Regions from separate parts of the Mesorhizobium sp. CC13 genome, predicted to be linked through region 1. Evidence: predicted binding sites of a transcription regulator. Region 1 holds the regulator's gene; each other region holds the start of a gene.
What was found. Region 1 encodes LexA, which represses DNA repair genes until DNA is damaged. Its sites were predicted from a motif close to TGTTCNNNNTGTGTTCNG; they were not measured.
Positions count from the first base shown of each region.

Region 2: a site for LexA is predicted at 1,706-1,723, ahead of PV773_RS05900 (damage-inducible protein). Genes of this name have one in related genera too.
Region 3: a site for LexA is predicted at 1,891-1,908, ahead of PV773_RS03685 (UvrD-helicase domain-containing protein). Genes of this name have one in related genera too.
Region 4: a site for LexA is predicted at 1,655-1,672, ahead of PV773_RS15240 (metallopeptidase family protein). Genes of this name have one in related genera too.

Region 1 covers NZ_JARDJI010000002.1:501,314-505,521, reverse strand. The annotation lists gene moaC (cyclic pyranopterin monophosphate synthase MoaC) at 1-474, shown strand, start outside; gene glp (gephyrin-like molybdotransferase Glp) at 475-1,680, shown strand; gene lexA (transcriptional repressor LexA) at 1,787-2,503, shown strand; gene PV773_RS05515 (ComEC/Rec2 family competence protein) at 2,906-4,208, opposite strand, start outside.
Region 2 covers NZ_JARDJI010000003.1:33,763-37,970, forward strand. The annotation lists gene PV773_RS05890 (nucleotidyltransferase) at 1-952, shown strand, start outside; gene PV773_RS05895 (SEC-C domain-containing protein) at 967-1,641, shown strand; gene PV773_RS05900 (damage-inducible protein) at 1,760-2,512, shown strand; gene PV773_RS05905 (DNA polymerase Y family protein) at 2,427-3,950, shown strand; gene PV773_RS05910 (error-prone DNA polymerase) at 3,947-4,208, shown strand, end outside.
Region 3 covers NZ_JARDJI010000002.1:135,558-139,765, forward strand. The annotation lists gene PV773_RS03685 (UvrD-helicase domain-containing protein) at 1-1,850, opposite strand, end outside; gene PV773_RS03690 (dienelactone hydrolase family protein) at 2,115-2,993, shown strand; gene PV773_RS03695 (hypothetical protein) at 3,068-3,265, opposite strand; gene PV773_RS03700 (thioesterase family protein) at 3,414-3,893, opposite strand; gene PV773_RS03705 (FAD-linked oxidase C-terminal domain-containing protein) at 4,011-4,208, shown strand, end outside.
Region 4 covers NZ_JARDJI010000010.1:119,091-123,298, forward strand. The annotation lists gene PV773_RS15230 (DNA polymerase Y family protein) at 1-681, opposite strand, end outside; gene PV773_RS15235 (hypothetical protein) at 623-1,633, opposite strand; gene PV773_RS15240 (metallopeptidase family protein) at 1,826-2,248, shown strand; gene PV773_RS15245 (DUF1737 domain-containing protein) at 2,276-2,482, opposite strand; gene PV773_RS15250 (CoA ester lyase) at 2,504-3,394, opposite strand; gene PV773_RS15255 (FAD-binding oxidoreductase) at 3,491-4,208, shown strand, end outside.

The DNA.
Region 1 (4,208 bases):
GCCCTCACCCACATCGGCGCCACCGGCGAGGCCAACATGGTCGACGTCGGCGACAAGGCCGAAACGACCCGTACCGCGATCGCCGAGGGCACAGTGACGATGCGCCCCGAGACGCTGGCGCTGATCCTGTCCGGCAACGCCAAGAAGGGCGACGTGCTGGGCACGGCGCGCATCGCCGGCATCATGGCCGCCAAGCGCACGCACGAGCTGGTTCCCCTCTGCCATCCGATTCTCTTGACCAAGGTGTCGGTCGAGATCGAGCCGGACGAATCGCTGCCGGGCCTCAGGGTGACGGCGCTGGCGCGCGTCACCGGCAAGACCGGCGTCGAGATGGAGGCGCTGACCGCCGCCGCCGTCGCCTGCCTGACCATCTACGACATGGCCAAGGCCGCCGACCGCGGCATGGTGATCTCCGGCATCCGCCTGGTCGAGAAGACCGGCGGCAAGTCGGGCGACTACAAGGCTGTCGACTAGATGGCGCTGCTGCCGGTCGCCGACGCGCTTGAACGGCTGCTCGAAAGCGCTGCCCCGGCGGGCACGGAACGCGTCGGCCTCGACGAAGCTTCCGGACGTGTGCTTGGCACGCCGCTCCACGCCTTGCGCACCCAGCCGCCCTTCGATGCCTCGGCCATGGACGGCTATGCGGTGATCGCGCAGGACATCGCCGACCTGCCCGCCCGGCTTGCGGTGATCGGCGAGGCGGCTGCCGGGCGGCAGTTCGCAGGGAAAATCGCGCGCGGACAGGCCGTGCGCATCTTCACCGGCGCGCCGGTGCCGGCCGGCGCGGACACGGTGGTCATCCAGGAAAACGTGCGCGATCTCGGCAACTGCGAAGTCGAGGTGGTCGAGCCGACCGCGCCCGGCCGCAACATCCGCCTCAAGGGCCTCGACTTCAGCGAAGGCGACCTGATCCTCGACGCCGGCCGCCTGATGGACCCCGCCGCGCTGTCGCTCGCGGCGGCCGCCAACCATCCGACGCTCGAGGTGCAGCGCGCGCCGCTGGTCGCGATCATCGCCACCGGCGACGAACTGCTGCCGCCAGGAAGCTCGCCCGGCCCCGACCAGATCATCTCGTCCAACGCCTACGGCGTGGCGGCCATTGCCCGCTCGGTCGGCGCCCGCGTCCTCGATCTCGGCATAGCGGCCGACAAGACCGGATCGATCTCGGCACTCGTCCGGCAGGCGCTCGACGCCGAAGCCGAGGTGATCGTCACCCTCGGCGGCGCCTCGGTCGGCGACCATGACCTGGTGCACGGCGTGCTGACCGGCCTCGGCATGAAGCTCGATTTCTGGAAGATCGCCATGCGCCCGGGCAAGCCGCTGATGTTCGGACGGCTCGGTGACACCCGCTGCATCGGCCTGCCCGGCAACCCGGTGGCGAGCCTCATCTGCTCGCACCTCTTCCTGAAACCGGTTCTGGCGAAGCTCGGCGGGCGGCCCTATGCGCCGGACATCCGCGAGGCCGTGCTCGGGGCGCCCATGAAGGAAAACGACCTGCGCCAGGACTACGTGCGCGGCGTGGTGCGCAAGACCGACGCCGGCCTCGTCGCCGTGCCCTTCGGGGTCCAGGACTCGTCGATGCTGCGAACGCTGGCCGACGCCAATTGCGTCATCATCCGCGAGCCCTTCGCGGGGGCCGCCGAATCTGGCACTGGCTGCCTGGTGCTGATGCTGCGCTGAGCGCCCCTCGGCACCTTCACCAAAATTTAATCGGTTGCGGAACACAACTGGAACATATAGTGTTTGTTCCGGGTTTGTTTTTCTTTCGATTCCCTTGGGGGCAGCGATGCTGACGCGCAAACAACACGAGCTTCTGCTGTTCATTCATGAGCGGCTGAAGGAGGCGGGCATCCCCCCGTCCTTCGACGAGATGAAGGAGGCGCTCGACCTCGCTTCCAAGTCGGGCATCCATCGCCTGATCACCGCGCTCGAGGAGCGCGGCTTCATCCGGCGCCTGCCGAACCGCGCGCGTGCGCTGGAAGTCATCCGCTTGCCCGACTCGATCGCGCCCGGCCTCAACGCCGCCAGGAAGTTTTCGCCGAGCGTCATCGAGGGCAGCCTGGGGCGCAAGCCCGAGCCGTCGCGTACGCTTTCGGCCGGCAACGACGACGATGCGGCTGCGGCTGTCGCCATTCCGGTGATGGGACGCATCGCCGCCGGCGTACCGATCGACGCCATCCAGCACAGGACGCACTCGATCTCGGTGCCGCCGGACATGATTTCGGGCGGCGAGCACTATGCGCTGGAGGTCAAGGGCGATTCGATGATCGAGGCCGGCATCTTCGACGGCGACACGGTCATCATCCGCAATGCCAGCAACGCCAATCCGGGCGAGATCGTCGTTGCCCTGGTGGACGACGAGGAGGCGACGCTCAAGCGCTTTCGCCGCAAGGGCGCCTCGATCGCGCTCGAGGCCGCCAATCCCGCCTATGAAACCCGCATCTTCGGCCCCGATCGGGTCAAGGTTCAGGGCAAGCTAGTCGGGCTGATCCGGCGCTACTAGGGCAATTCCAAAAAAAAGCGCGAAGCGAGTTTCCGTCCGGGTTTGCGTGGAAGCAAAAAGACAGAGCGTTTTCGCGATTCGAAGAAAAGCGGAAGTGCTCTCGGCTCTGCTCTCCCAGCGCTGGTCAGGAGCGATCGCCTTTCAGGGGCAGCGCACCCGATCAGGGTGCAGCGCATCCGGGCTAGAGAAATTCCGCTTCCCTTCGAATCACGAAAACGCTCTATCTCTTTGTTTTTGCGCAATTCCGGGCGGAAAACCGCTGCGCACTTTTCCTGGTAGCGCGGCGGGCATTTCGACGACTGCATCCCGATGAGGGCATTCCGCGCCTCGCTGCTTTTCTCGGCCGCATTCATGCGACGCCGGCGCGTCTCTGTCTGGCTGCAAGTTGCTTTATGGCGCGGCCTACTCCGCCGGCGGCTTTGCACGGTCCCGGCGGAAGGGCGGCAGGCCGCGCGCCTCACGGGAGAATGCCCGCTGCGCGTGCCATGGCCGATAGGGCTCGGCGATCGCCTTCTGGATTTCGATCCGGCGGCTCGCCTGCTCCCCTTGCGCCGGCAGGAATGCCGCGACGCTGCCGAAGCGTGCCAGGTCGCGCTTGGTGACGACGGTCGTCGCCGAACCTGTGCAGGGGTCCCGCGCCGTCGCGTCATCGATCACGATCAGGCTCGCGACGGCGCAGGCAGGCTTCGCCATTGCCGCATTGCCGGCATAGGCGATCACGGCGCCTGACGGGTGCTCGATGGTGCACAGGCCGCCGCCGCAGACGAAGGCCTGCCGGCGGCCCGGTTTTTCTACCCCTTGCAGGGACATGGCCGCCTCGAGCGCCGAGGCATCCGCCCGATCAGGGGGGGCCTTGGCGTCCGGGGCCGCCTCGCCGCCGGTGCCAAGCGGGCCGACCAGTTCCCCCGCCACAACCGCCCTCTTCCAGCTGTCGGTGACGAATTCGCTCGGACGTGCGCGGTTGACCGCCAGCCTGCCGCCCGCCGTCGGCACGCCGACCAGCCGGCCGTCTTCGGAGATCAATATGTCTGGCGTCCTTGCCTCGCCGAGCAGCAGCAATCCGCTCGCGGCGAACGGCAGGGCGGCCAATTTGAGCCGGGTGGTCGCCATGGAGACAATACAGAGCGCGACCGACACCAGTATCACCGAGCGGACGGAAATCAGGCCGACGGCGTCGACCGGCGACCGCTCGGAGAACCATCGCGCCATGGCGATCATCATGGCCAGGCCGCGCCCCATCGTGTCGAGGAACAGGCCGTCCAGGCCGAGCGGCATGAGCACGCCGGCCGCAACCGCAAAAGGCATCACCAGCACCGAGACGATGGGCATCACCGCCAGGTTGGCGAACAGGCTGAGCGGCGAGATGCGCTGGAAATGCCAGGCCCCGAACACGCTGGTCGCCAGCCCGGCGATCAGCGAGGTCGCCAGGAGCCCGACCGCCAGGGTCCAGAGCCTGCGCCACGTCTTTGCCGCGAGTGAAAGCTGCATCGCCGGCTGCACCCGCTCGGCCTGCCTGTCCGACCACCAGCCATAAGCGCCGACCAGTGCCGCGGTGGCCGCGAACGACATCTGGAAGCTCGGACCGACCACCTCGTGGGGAGACAGGAGAATGACGATGATGGCAGAGATGGCGAGATTGCGCATGGTCAATGCGGCGCGGTCGAACAGCACGGCCGTCAGCATCACGGCGAGCATGATGAAGCTG
Region 2 (4,208 bases), on a different contig from region 1:
GGTCGGCTATGAAGTCGCGCTCTACGCCAAGGCGCACGGCATGGCCAAACCGGACGAGCGGCGCCGCTGCTGGACCCTCAACTACGCTGCCGGCGCGCAATTCCACATGGATATCGTGCCCGCGCTTCCTGATGCCCAGCGCTATAAGACCAAGCTGCTTGAACATGGCTATCGCTCGCTGGCTTACGACACTGCTTTGACCGGCCAGGCGATTGCCATTACGGACAATACCCTCCCGCACTACAACCAGCAGACCGAAGACTGGCCGCAGAGCAACCCGCTCGGTTATGCGGCGTGGTTCCGTAGCCGCATGCGCGTGCGCCTGACGGAGGCGAAGCGCGCTTTCGCGCAGCGTGAGCGGATCACTGCCAGCGTCGAGGACATCCCCGACTACAAAGTCAAAACGCCGCTGCAGCGCTCAATCCAGCTTCTGAAACGGCACCGCGACTGCATGTTTGCGGACGACTGCGAGCACAAGCCCATTTCGATCATCATTACGACGCTCGCTGCCCATGCCTACAACGAGGAGCCGACTATCTCGGCCGCGCTGCAAAGCATCCTGACCGGGATGGATCGCTATATCGAAGATCGCGGTGGTGTCGCGTGGGTGGCCAACCCGGTCAATCCGGCCGAGAACTTTGCCGACAAATGGGCGGAGGAACCCAAGAAGCGTGATAACTTCCGCCGCTGGGTCGACCAGGCCCGGCAGGATTTCGCATTCTATCTGCGAGTGAGCACGTTCGACAAAGTTCCTGAAGTGCTCCGGGAGCATCTCGGCGCGAAGCTGGTCGATAGCACCCTTGCGGCAATACTCCCCGTGGCGGCGGTCGCTCTGGCCACGCCGGCCATCGCGCGGGATATTTCGGATAGCGGTGACATGGGGCGCGCCGAGCGCGCCGTCGAACAGATCAACCGCGACGGGCCGCAGTCGAAGCCTTGGGCCAAGTCTTAGGCAAATCGATCAAGTTGCTGACGCTGGAGGAGGTCAAGGCTGCGATCGCTTTCGACCAACCGAAGTTGCGCGCTTCGGCTGACGGTCCGAAAATTCAAGTCGAGGGCGACTATCTCATATTTGAGAAGGATGTCGTCGCGGCCCCCGGCGGGCCCCTCGCCGACTTCAATATCAGGATTGAGTTGTCCGAGCTCTATCCGCGTCAAGAACCCAAGGTCTTTGAGGTCGGCGGCAGAATCCCGCGTGAGGCGGAGCGACATATCAATCCCGATGGCGATTGCTGCGTTACGGTCTGGGAACACTGGCTGATCACGGCGAATGACCACTCCGTCGGCAACTTTCTCAACGGCCCGCTCAATGAGTATTTTCTTGGCCAGTTCTGGTTCGAAAAGACCGGGAAATGGCCGTTCGGCGAGCGGGCGCACGGCACACCAGGGCTCGAGGAGGCTTACGCAGATGCACTGGGAATCGCGAATGGGCGAAAAAGCCTTCTCTATCACTTGCGGATGCTGTCCCAAGATTGGCCGAAAGGTCACTGGCCATGTCCCTGTGGAAGCGGCCTGCGCCTTCGGCATTGCCACCGTGACGATCTGATGACCATACACCAGCGCGTTTCGCCGAATGTTGCCCGGCGCATGTTGCGTCGGCTCAATCCAGACAGGCGCGAAACGCGAAGCGTTGGATTCTAGCGTTCCACCTCAGGTCCTTTACCGTGTCGGCTGCGTAGTCTTCTTGACTCTTTGAGCGAAAAGCTAGAACAAATAGCGAACATGATGCAAGACCCACAAGCGGAGGTCCATCCATCCCGTGCGGCCTCAGCCCGCCATCGACGCCTTGCGCGTGCAGATCGAGAAGATCGAAGGCCCTCGCCGGCGCGTGCAGTCGGTGCTGCCCTTCGGGGTGGCCGAGGTCGACTCACGCCTACCAGGAAGAGGGCTGGCACGCGGCGCGCTGCATGAGATCGCTGGCGGTGGCAACGGCGTCATCGACGGCGCCGCCGCGGCCCTGTTCGCCGCAGGCATCGCAGCCCGCACCAAGGGCCGCGTGCTGTGGTGCATCACGCAGCCCGACATTTTCGCGCCTGCCGTCGCACAGGCCGGACTACCGCCCGACCGGGTGATCTATCTGCAGGCCGGTGACCAGGCCAGTGTCTTGGCGTGCATGGAGGAAGGGCTGCGGCATGGCGGCCTCGGCGCCGTGGTCGGCGAAGTTGCCCGACTCTCCATGAACGCCTCTCGCCGCCTCATGCTTGCAGCGGAAGGGAGCGGAACCATCGGTCTCGCGCTTCGCCGCTGGCGGCGCCAGACCGACGCCACTGACTTCGGGCAGCCCACCGCCGCCGCCACGCGCTGGCGGGTGTCGGTGCTGCCGTCCACCCCCTTGCCGGTCCCCGGCGTTGGCCGCGCCCGCTGGCTGGTCGAACTGATCCGCGCCCGAGCCGGCGAAAGCGCTGATTTCGAATTGGAAGCCTGTGATGAAAAGGGTCGTCTCGCTGTACCTGCCGAACTGGTCCACCGACCGTCTGCGGCGGATGACTGGCGACGCACCGCCGCGCGCTGATGCGCCGCTGGTGGTCGTCGGCCGGGACGGGAGCAGACGGATCGTGACGGCTGCCGATCCGGCGGCCGCGGCACTTGGCGCGCACGTCGGCATGCCCGCGGCGAAGGCTCAGGCGCTCGCGGCCGGCCTCCAGATTCGCGACGCCGATCCATTGGGCGACGCCGAGGCGCTGGAGCGGCTGGCGCTCTGGATCCTGCAGCGCGTGGCCCCCATCGTCACCGCAGATCCCCAAGACGGCATCGTCATCGACACGACCGGGACCGATCACCTCCATGGCGGCGAGGCCGCCATGCTCGATGGCCTCGTCAGCCGACTCGCCATGTCGGGCGTCGCCGCACGCGCGGCCGTCGCCGATACCTGGGGTGCGGCGCACGCGCTTGCCCGCTTCGCCCCCGGCTCGATGATGATCGCCGCGCCCGGTCATGGCCCATCGGTGATTTCGGCACTGCCGATAGAGGCGCTACGGCTCCCGCCCGGTATGCCGGCGGCGTTGCGCGTCCTCGGTTTCGAGCGGATCGGTGAACTCATCGCGCAGCCGCGCGCGCCCCTGACACTGCGTTTCGGCCCCGAGCTCGGCCGGCGTCTCGATCAAGCGCTCGGCCGCGCAGCAGAACCGATCGAGCCACTTCGACCGGCCGAGCTCTCCGAGGTGCGCCGCTCTTTCGCCGAACCGATCTCCGCGGCTGAGACCATCGCCCGCTATATCGGCAAACTGGTCGAAGCGCTGTGCACGGACCTCGAGCAGAACGGCCAAGGCGCGCGGCGCCTCGACCTCATCTGTCAGCGCGTCGACAGCCGCGCCCAAGCCATCCGCATCGGCATGGCCAAGCCCGTGCGCGATGCGAAGCGCCTCACTCGTCTGCTCTGCGACAAGATCGAGACAATCGATCCTGGCTTCGGCATCGACACCCTGACGCTCTGCGCCTCCGTTGCCGAACCGCTGGAGCCCCGGCAGATGGCGACCTCCCTCATTGAAGTGGCAGAGCCCGATATCTCTGATCTCATCGATACCCTCGCCAACCGCGTCGGTGATCGCGCCCTCTATCGGGCCGCGCCGGTCGCCAGCGACGTTCCGGAGCGGTCGGTCAGCCGTGTGCCGGCGCTCGCCCCCCAGACCGGCGCGAGTTGGCCCGATGCCTGGCCGCGACCGGCACGGCTGCTGCTGACCCCCGAGCTGGTCGAGACCATCGCCTTGCTGCCGGACCATCCGCCGGTCTCCTTCACCTGGCGCGGCGTACGCCGCCGCGTCCGGCGTGCCGATGGGCCGGAGCGGGTCTTCGGAGAATGGTGGAAACGCGATGCGGAGTTGGCAGCCATCAGGGATTACTTCCGGGTCGAGGACGAAGCAGGCGAACGCTATTGGCTCTATCGTGCCGGTAACGGGGAGGACGAAACCACCGGCTCGCAGCGCTGGTTCATCCACGGGGTCTTCGGGTGACAAGCCCACGCTATGCCGAATTGCAGGTCACCTCGCATTTCAGCTTCCTGCGCGGCGCATCCTCTCCCGAGGAGCTTTTTGCGCAGGCAGCGCTGCTCGGCATCGAGGCGCTCGCCGTCGTCGACCGCAACAGCCTCGCCGGCATCGTCCGCGCTCATGAAGCCGCCAAAACCACCGGCGTGCGCCTCGTCGTAGGCTGCCGCCTCGACCTCGCCGATGGCACGTCGGTCGTCGTCTATCCGACGGACCGGCCCGCCT
Region 3 (4,208 bases), 370 kb from region 1:
TCCTCCCAGCCGGGCAGGAAAACGGTCTCGAATTCGAGGCCCTTGGCCGAATGCAGCGTCATGATCGAGACGGCGTCGAGCTGCTCGTCCTGTTCGGCGTCCATGACGAGCGCGACATGTTCGAGGAACGAGCGCAGCGACTCATATTCCTCCATGGAGCGGATGAGCTCCTTGAGGTTTTCGAGCCGGCCCGGCGCTTCGGCCGAGCGGTCGTTCTTCCACATGTCGGTGTAGCCGCTCTCCTCGAGGATGATCTCGGCGAGTTCGGTGTGGGGCGTGTTGTCGAGCGCCTTCTGCCAGCGCTCGAAATTGGCCGCGACTTCGCGCAAAGCGGCGCGCGGCTTGGGCTTTAGCTCGTCGCTTTCGGCGAGCTGGCTTGCTGCCTGGAGCATGGGCACGCCGAGCGCGCGCGCCGTGTCGTGGATCTGGCGGATGGTGGCCTCGCCGAGGCCGCGCTTGGGCACGTTGACGATGCGCTCGAAGGCGAGGTCGTCGGCGCCTTGCGCGACGACGCGGAAATAGGCCATGGCGTCGCGGATTTCCTGGCGCTCGTAGAAGCGCGGGCCGCCGATGACGCGGTAGTTCAGGCCGAGCGTGACGAAGCGGTCTTCGAACTCGCGCATCTGGAACGAGGCGCGGACGAGGATCGCCATGTCGTTGAGATTGTGCTTCTGGCGCTGCAGCTGCTCGATGGTCTCGCCGACGGCGCGGGCTTCTTCTTCCGAGTCCCAGGCGGCGTGGACGTTGACCTTGGCGTCGTCGGGATCGGCCTGCTCGGTGAACAGCGTCTTGCCGAGGCGGCCCTCATTGTGGGCGATCAGGTGGGCGGCGGCGCCCAGGATGTGGGCGGTGGAGCGGTAGTTGCGCTCCAGCCGGATAACCGTGGCGCCCGGAAAATCCTTGTCGAAGCGCAGGATGTTGTCGACCTCTGCGCCGCGCCAGCCATAGATCGACTGGTCGTCGTCGCCGACGCAGCAGACGTTCTTCTGCCCCGGGGCTCCCGTTTCCTGCGCCAGCAGCCGCAGCCATATGTACTGGGCGGTGTTGGTGTCCTGGTACTCGTCGACCAGGATGTACTTGAAGCGCTTGTGGTATTCCTTGAGCACGTCCGGGTAGGCGCGGAAGATGCGGATCGGATGGCACAACAGGTCGCCGAAGTCGCAGGCGTTCAAGGTCTGCAGGCGGTCCTGATAGGCCTTGTAGAGCTCGCGGCCCTTGCCGTTGGCGAAGGAACGGGCGTCGCCCTCGGGGATTTCCGACGGGCCGAGGCCCTTGTTCTTCCAGCCGTCGATCATCATGGCGAACTGGCGCGCCGGCCAGCGCTTGTCGTCCAGGCCCTCGGCCTGGATCAGCTGCTTGATGAGGCGGATGACGTCGTCGGTGTCGAGGATCGTGAAGTCGGAGCGCAAGCCGGCCAACTCGGCATGGCGGCGCAGCATCTTGACGCCGATGGAGTGGAAGGTGCCGAGCCACGGCATGCCCTCGACCGCTTCGTCGATGAGCAGGCCGATACGGCTCTTCATCTCGCGCGCGGCCTTGTTGGTGAAGGTGACGGCGAGGATCTGGCTGGGATAGGCGCGCCTGGTAGTCAGGATGTGGGCGATGCGGGTGGTGAGCACGCGCGTCTTGCCGGTGCCGGCGCCGGCGAGCACCAGGACCGGGCCCTCGGTGGTCTCGACCGCCTGGCGCTGCTCGGGGTTCAGGCCCTTGAGGTAGTCGGGCGCGGACGGCGCCTGGCGGGCGGCCATGGCACGCGCGGCGATGCCGCCGGGCGCAGGCGCACCGGCGGGCCGGGGCGGCAATCCGCCGGGCTCGTCGAAAAACGGCATGTCGTCCGGAAAGTCTGACATTTGCCCCGAATGTAGTGATTCGGGGCGGAAAGGCCAGCCACGTCTCTGTTTTGTTCCGCTTTTTGCCCGGCTTGTCGGCGGCCGGGCCTCCAGTGGCGGCGCTGGAATGCGAGGCGATCGACCCGCTCTGCAGCTTTGCCGCCAGCGCGGGGCGGGCACGCCCGACCGTGGCAATTCCGGCGATCCGGATCACGCAACAGTGAGAGCAGGCAAGATTTCGCGCGCTAAATTCGTTGCCGTTACAGGCAAGACAGGGAGCGCGACATGACCGGACCTGCCATCACCCAGGCGATGATCGACGCCTATGACGAATATACCCACCTGACGCTCGACCGGCGCGGCTTCATGGAGAAGCTGACCAGGCTCACCGGGACGGCCGCGGCGGCGGCGGCGATCGCCCCGATGCTCGCGGCCAACCAGGCACGAGCCGCAATGGTGGCCGAGGACGACGCGCGGCTGAAGGGCGAGGACATCGCCTATCCGGGCGGCACGGGCGAGATGAAGGGCTATCTCGTCAGGCCCGCCGACCAGTCGGGCAAGCTGCCCGCCGTCATCGTCATCCACGAGAACCGGGGACTGAACCCGCATATCCGCGACGTGGCGCGCAGGATCGCGCTCGAAGGCTTCGTCGCGCTCGCGCCCGACTATCTGTCGCCGCTGGGCGGAACGCCCGCCGACGAGGACAAGGCACGCGAGATGTTCGGCGAGCTGGATCCGGCGCAGACGGTGGCGAACGGCGTGGCCACGGTTGCCTTCCTCAAGTCGCACGAGCTTTCCAACGGCAATGTCGGCGCCGTGGGCTTCTGCTGGGGTGGCGGCACGGTCAACCTGCTCGCCGTCAATGCGCCCGATCTCAAGGCCGGCGTCGCCTATTATGGCGCCCAGCCCAAGGACGAGGCCGCCGTCGCCGGGATCAAGGCGTCGCTGCTGCTGCATTATGCCGGCATGGACGAGCGCATCAACGCCGGCATCGATGCCTACAAGGCGGCGCTGGAGAAGGCGGGCAAGGATTTCCAGGTGTTCGTCTACGAAGGGGCGCAGCACGCCTTCAACAACGACACGTCGGAGGCCCGCTACAACAAGGCTGCGGCGGAGCTGGCCTGGGGGCGGACGATCAGGTTCTTGAAGGAGAAGCTGGGCTAGGTCCCGTTTGCTATGGGTGGCCGATGGGATCGGCCCCCGAGCGGCCGGGCCAGGCGGCCCGGCGCGGCGAATATTCAGACGACGCCGCGCTTGGAACGCGCCTGACGCAGGATGACGCGCCAGCGCAGCATCTCGATCGGGATCGGCCCGTTGTTGTTGGCGATCTCGAATATCTCGTTGTTGAGGTTCCGGAGCGAGCGCCAGAAATCGTAATCGCTGATGCGCGGATCGCAGGCAAGTTTGCTGGCCGTCGCTTCTATGTCCGTGTGCATGCCTTGCCTCAAGCCGTCCGGTGCCCGCCGCCGCGACTCAATTTCGCTGCGTCGGATTTTCGGGGCCAGGCGGCGGCCGATCAACGAACCGCCGGCTGCGATTCAGGTTATGAACAGGTAAGGTTAATCGCCTGTGGCGCCGAGGCCACTATGCTGGCTTGCGCCTGATGCCGATCGACCGGCCGGCGCGCTCGGGCACGGGCAGTGCCGAGTGGGCGGCGCGCATCGTCTCGAGGTTGGCCATGATGTCGGCTGGCATGGGAGCCACTTTCGGGCCGCTCATGTCGACATGGAGCGACAGGTTTTCCGAGGTCGCGGCCAGCCAGCCGTCGACATGGTGCAGTTCCTGGTAGACGCGGAAGCGCTTCTCGTCGTGGTCGAGCAGGTGGAAGGTCGCCGTGACCTTATCGCCGCGGTGCAGTTCCTGCACGTAGCAGATATGCACTTCCGCCGTGTAGACGGTGAGCTTCCTGTCGCGGACATAAGCAGCGCCCATGCCGAGCAGGTCGAGCGCCTGGTCGCAGCAGCGGTCGAACAGGACATTGTAATAGGCCATGTTCATGTGGCCGTTGTAGTCGATCCAGTCGTTTTCGACCTCCATGACGCGCGAGACGAACGGGGCTGGCATAGGTGATCCTCTTCGACTTTGGCCTTTGGTGGCGCTGGACAAACCGCCGGGGCTGGCAGATTAGCGGAGCATAGGGTGCCGGCAAGGCGCCAGGCTGTTCCAATCGCGGAGGAAAAGATGGCTCTGAGCGACCTGCAGGCGATGGCCCGCAACGAGGAGGGGATCGCAGCGGCGCTGGGTATCCTCAAGCAGAAATTCGGCGAGCGTTTCCAGACCGGCCAGTCGATCAGAGAGCAGCACGGCCACACCACCACCTACCTGCCCAACCAGGCGCCGGATGGCGTGGTGTTCGCCGAAAGCACCGCCGACGTGCAG
Region 4 (4,208 bases), on a different contig from region 1:
CCGCTCGACGTCGTCGATGAGCGACAGCGGATCGGCGAGATGGCGCTCGACCGAAAGCGGCGCCACCGGCAGGCGCGGCGAGATCGCCTCCTCGAGCCGGCCGAGCGCCTGGTCGAGCCGTTCGATCAGCACGGCTCCGAAACGCCGGACGAGCGGGGCGCGCGGCCCGTCCATGATGGAACCCACTGTCCTCAGCCCGACGCTCTCGAGGCTCGTCTTCGTCCTGGCATCGATCCTGAGCGCCGACAGCGGCAGGCGGGCGAGGAAAGTGCGCTCGCTGCCCGGCGCGAGGATGTGGCCGGTGGCGTAGCGCGCCGCCGCCCATGCCGCCCCCGGCGTCGAGGCGAGGCCGGCGCGCACGTCGAAGCCCTGGTGGAAGAACCGCATCATGAGGTCGTTGAGCAGCGCCTTTTCGCCGCCGAAGAGATGGGCGCAGCCGGTGACGTCGAGGAACAGCCCGTCGGCGCCGTCGAGCGCGACCAGCGGGGTGTAGCGGTCGCACCAGTCGGCGAGCCCTTCGAGCAGCTTCCGGTCGGCTTCGGGATCGGCCTCGGCGACGTCGATGCCGGGGTGCATGGCGCGCGCCTCGGCGATGCCCATGCCGCGCCGCAGCCCGAGCGCTTCAGCCCGCGCGTCGAGCGCGGCGATGCGCTGGGTGTTGTTCTCCCGGTGGCTGGTCACCAGCGGCGGGTTCGGCTGCGTTGCGGAACGCCAGGACCGCCCCAGCCGCCGCCTGAGGATGCGTTCGGCCGCGAGATGGGGGAACCACAGCGACACGATTCTCTGGGACGGCGTCTCTTCTTGGTTCGAGGGTGCGTGCATCGGGGTTCCATTCCAGAATGAAGCTGCCGGGAAGCGCCGTGCGGCTCTTGCCGATCTCGACCGCGAAGGCGGGCGGGCCGATGGAGCCGGCGAGCGGCCCGAGCACCGTGCGACGCAACACAGCCGGCGCAGGCGCGGCGACGAGGCGCACCGGCGCGGCGGTGGGTTCGGGCACGGCCGAGTGGCGCAAGAGGAACACGGGCCGCCCGGCATCCTGCGCACGCCGGTGCAGCCGCCGGGTCGCCGTCAGATCCAGTTCGCGCGGATTGCCGCGTAGTTCGACGATCACCGCGGCGAGTTCGTCGATGCGCGCGGCCTCTTCGGCGATCCACAGGGCGTCGGCCGGCTTGGGCGCCTCGGCGAAGAGCAGCTGCCCTGGCGCAAGGCCGAAAAGCCTGTCCAGGCCCGGCGCATGGGGGAAACCCGCCTCCCTGAAGATCTCCGCCGTGCCGACCCACAGGACCAGATCCTGCGGCCGCGACCGCTCCCTGAGCATGTGGCTGACCAGGCAGAGGGTGAGCCCTGCGGCAGCGCCGGCATTGCGGGTTTCGGTTCCGTGAATCTCGGTCAGCGCCGCCTTCGGCAACCCACCACCCAGGATTTCGTCGAGGCGCTCGACGCCGGTCGGCAGGAAGAAGTCGCGCGCCGAGGCAAGGCCGTTGCGGCGGACCAGGAGACCGGCAACAGGCTGGCCGGCGGAAGACTGGCCGTCGGAAGGCGGGGCCAGCCTTTCGGCCAGCGTCCCCTCGATCTTCGCTATCTTCCGGCGCAGGGCAAAAACGACGTCCCGCGCCACGGCGCTGGTCGCCATGTCGGTCTGCCTTCCTCAATATGTTCCCGTTATGTTCTTATAGATTCCAGAGCCATCAAGGAGAGTCAAGCCGATTCGATGAGAATCTATTCCTCTCCGGGCAAGTGCCTCCGGCGCCTAAATCATCCCCGCCACGGCAAAGGCCTCGTAAGGCGTGCGGTGAAAGGCTATATGCCCTCAAAAGGAAGAAGAATGGCCCGCATCTACAAGACCCGCGCCTGGCACGACCAGCTGTCGCCCTCGATCGAGGAGATGGAGCTCCTGGCGCTCGAAGCCTATGCCCACCTGCCGGAAGAATTCCGCGCGCTCACCGGCGACGTCGTCATCCAGATCGCCGAGTTCCCGACCGACGAGATCATGGACGACCTGTCGCTGGAGACGCCCTTCGACCTGCTCGGCCTGTTCGAAGGACGCGGCATCGCCGAGCGCTGGAACCCGCAGACCGGCGAAGGCCCCAACCGCGTCACCCTCTACCGCCGGGCGATCCTCGACTACTGGGCCGAGAACGAGGAGACGCTGGGCGACATCGTCACCCATGTGCTGATCCACGAGATCGGCCACCATTTCGGCCTCTCCGACGACGACATGGAAAAGCTGGAAGCGTCGGTCGACTGAACGCGGCGCCTCCACGCATTCACCCGCTCAGAAATCCCCGAGCTTGATGGCGGGATCGTATTCGACGCCGTCGACGTCCTTCACCACGGCCTGGCCGCAGCGCATGGTCCTGGTCTCGGCATCGAAGGAATAGGTGGGCGAGCCGAACAGGTGCCAGCCCTTGTTCAGCGCCGCCGTCACCTTGTGGCAGAAGGTGGCGTCGTCGGGGCCGGTCAGGAAGCGGTAGAGTTTCATGCTTGTCTCCGCATCGCGCTGTCAGTTCTTCAGCTTCTCGATCATCGCCGCCCGGGCGAGCAGCTTCTCGGACTGGGCGAGATGCAGCCGCTCGACCATCTTGCCTTCGAGCGAGATTACACCGCGCCCGGCATTTCCCGGAAGCGCGAAGGCCTCGACCACGGCGCGTGCCTCGGCGAGCGCCTCGGCCGAGGGCGAAAACGCCTCGTTGGCGGGGCCGATCTGGGCGGGATGGATCACCGTCTTGCCTGAAAAGCCCATCGCGGCCGCCTCCCGGCATCCGCCCGAAAAGGCGTCGAGGTCGCGAAAATCGTTGGAGACGCTGTCGAGCATGTCGACGCCGCCGGCCCGCGCCGCGAGCACCATCTGCATCAGCCAGGCCTGCAGGTAGCGGCGGTCGGGCGTCAGCATCACGCCGGTGTCCTTGGCGAGGTCGTTGAGCCCGGCGACCAGGCAGGCGAGCCGCGCGGCGGGATCGCGGCCGAGCTCGGCGATGGCGGCGATGTTGACCAGCGCGCGCGGCGTCTCGATCATCGCCCAGAGCCGGACGCTGTCAGGCGCGTCGTTGTCGTCGAGAACGTCGCCCGCCTCGATGATGTCGCGCGGCGTCGCGATCTTGGGCAGGAGCACGCCGTCGATGGCCCATCCGCTCGCCGCCGTAAGGTCCTCCACGCCCCAGGGGCTCGCCAGCGAATTGATGCGGACGAGAAACTCGCGGTGGCCCGCCGGCCTTTCGGCGAAGAAGCCCGCCAGCCTGTCGCGCGCCACAGCCTTGTGCTCGGGCAGCACGGCGTCCTCCAGGTCGAAGATGACGGCGTCGCAGCCAAGCTGCGGCAGCTTGGCGATCGCCTTCTCGTTGGTGGCGGGCACGAACAGCGCCGAACGGCGGGGGCGGGACGGAGAATGTGACATCTGGTCTTCTTGCCCGGCAATGCTGGCCCTTGCAAGTGCTTGCCGGGCGGTGGCGTAACTGCTTTCCTCCTCCATCCGAACAGACGGAATCATTTCATGGCACGCTACGACGTGGTCATCATCGGCGGCGCGATCGTCGGCAGCTCGATCGCCTACTATCTGCGCGACGAGGGCTTTACCGGCTCGATCGCGCTGGTCGAACGCGATCCACAATTCGCCACGGCCGCGACCACGCTGTCCTGCGCTTCGATCCGCCAGCAGTTCTCGATCCCCGAGAACATCCGCCTGTCGCAGTTCACGCTCGGCCTGTTCCGGCGGCTGAAGGACGAGTTCGGCGAGGACGCCGACATCGGCTTCCGCGAGGGCGGCTACCTGATCCTCGCCGGCGAGAACGGCCTGCCCATCCTCAAGGCCAACCACGAGGCGCAGATGGCCGAGGGCGCCGACATCGTGCTCGAGGACGCCGGACAGCTCTCGAAGCGCTTCTCGTGGATCTCGACCGAGGGCCTTTCCGCCGGCGCCTACGGGCGGACGGGCGAAGGCTGGTTCGACGCGCATGCCATGCTCGGCCTGTTCCGCAAGGCGCTGAAGACCAAGAATATCGACTTGATCACGGCAGAAGTCGCCGGCATCGAGCGGCAGGGCAGCCGCGTCACCGCCGTGACGCTGACGAACGGCGAAAGGCTCGAAGCGGGCACCATCATCAACGCCGCCGGCCCGAACGCCGGCAAGGTCTCGGCCATGGCAGGCCTCGTGCTGCCGGTCGAGCCGCGCAAGCGCAACGTCTTCGTGTTCGAGGCGCGCGACCGCTTCG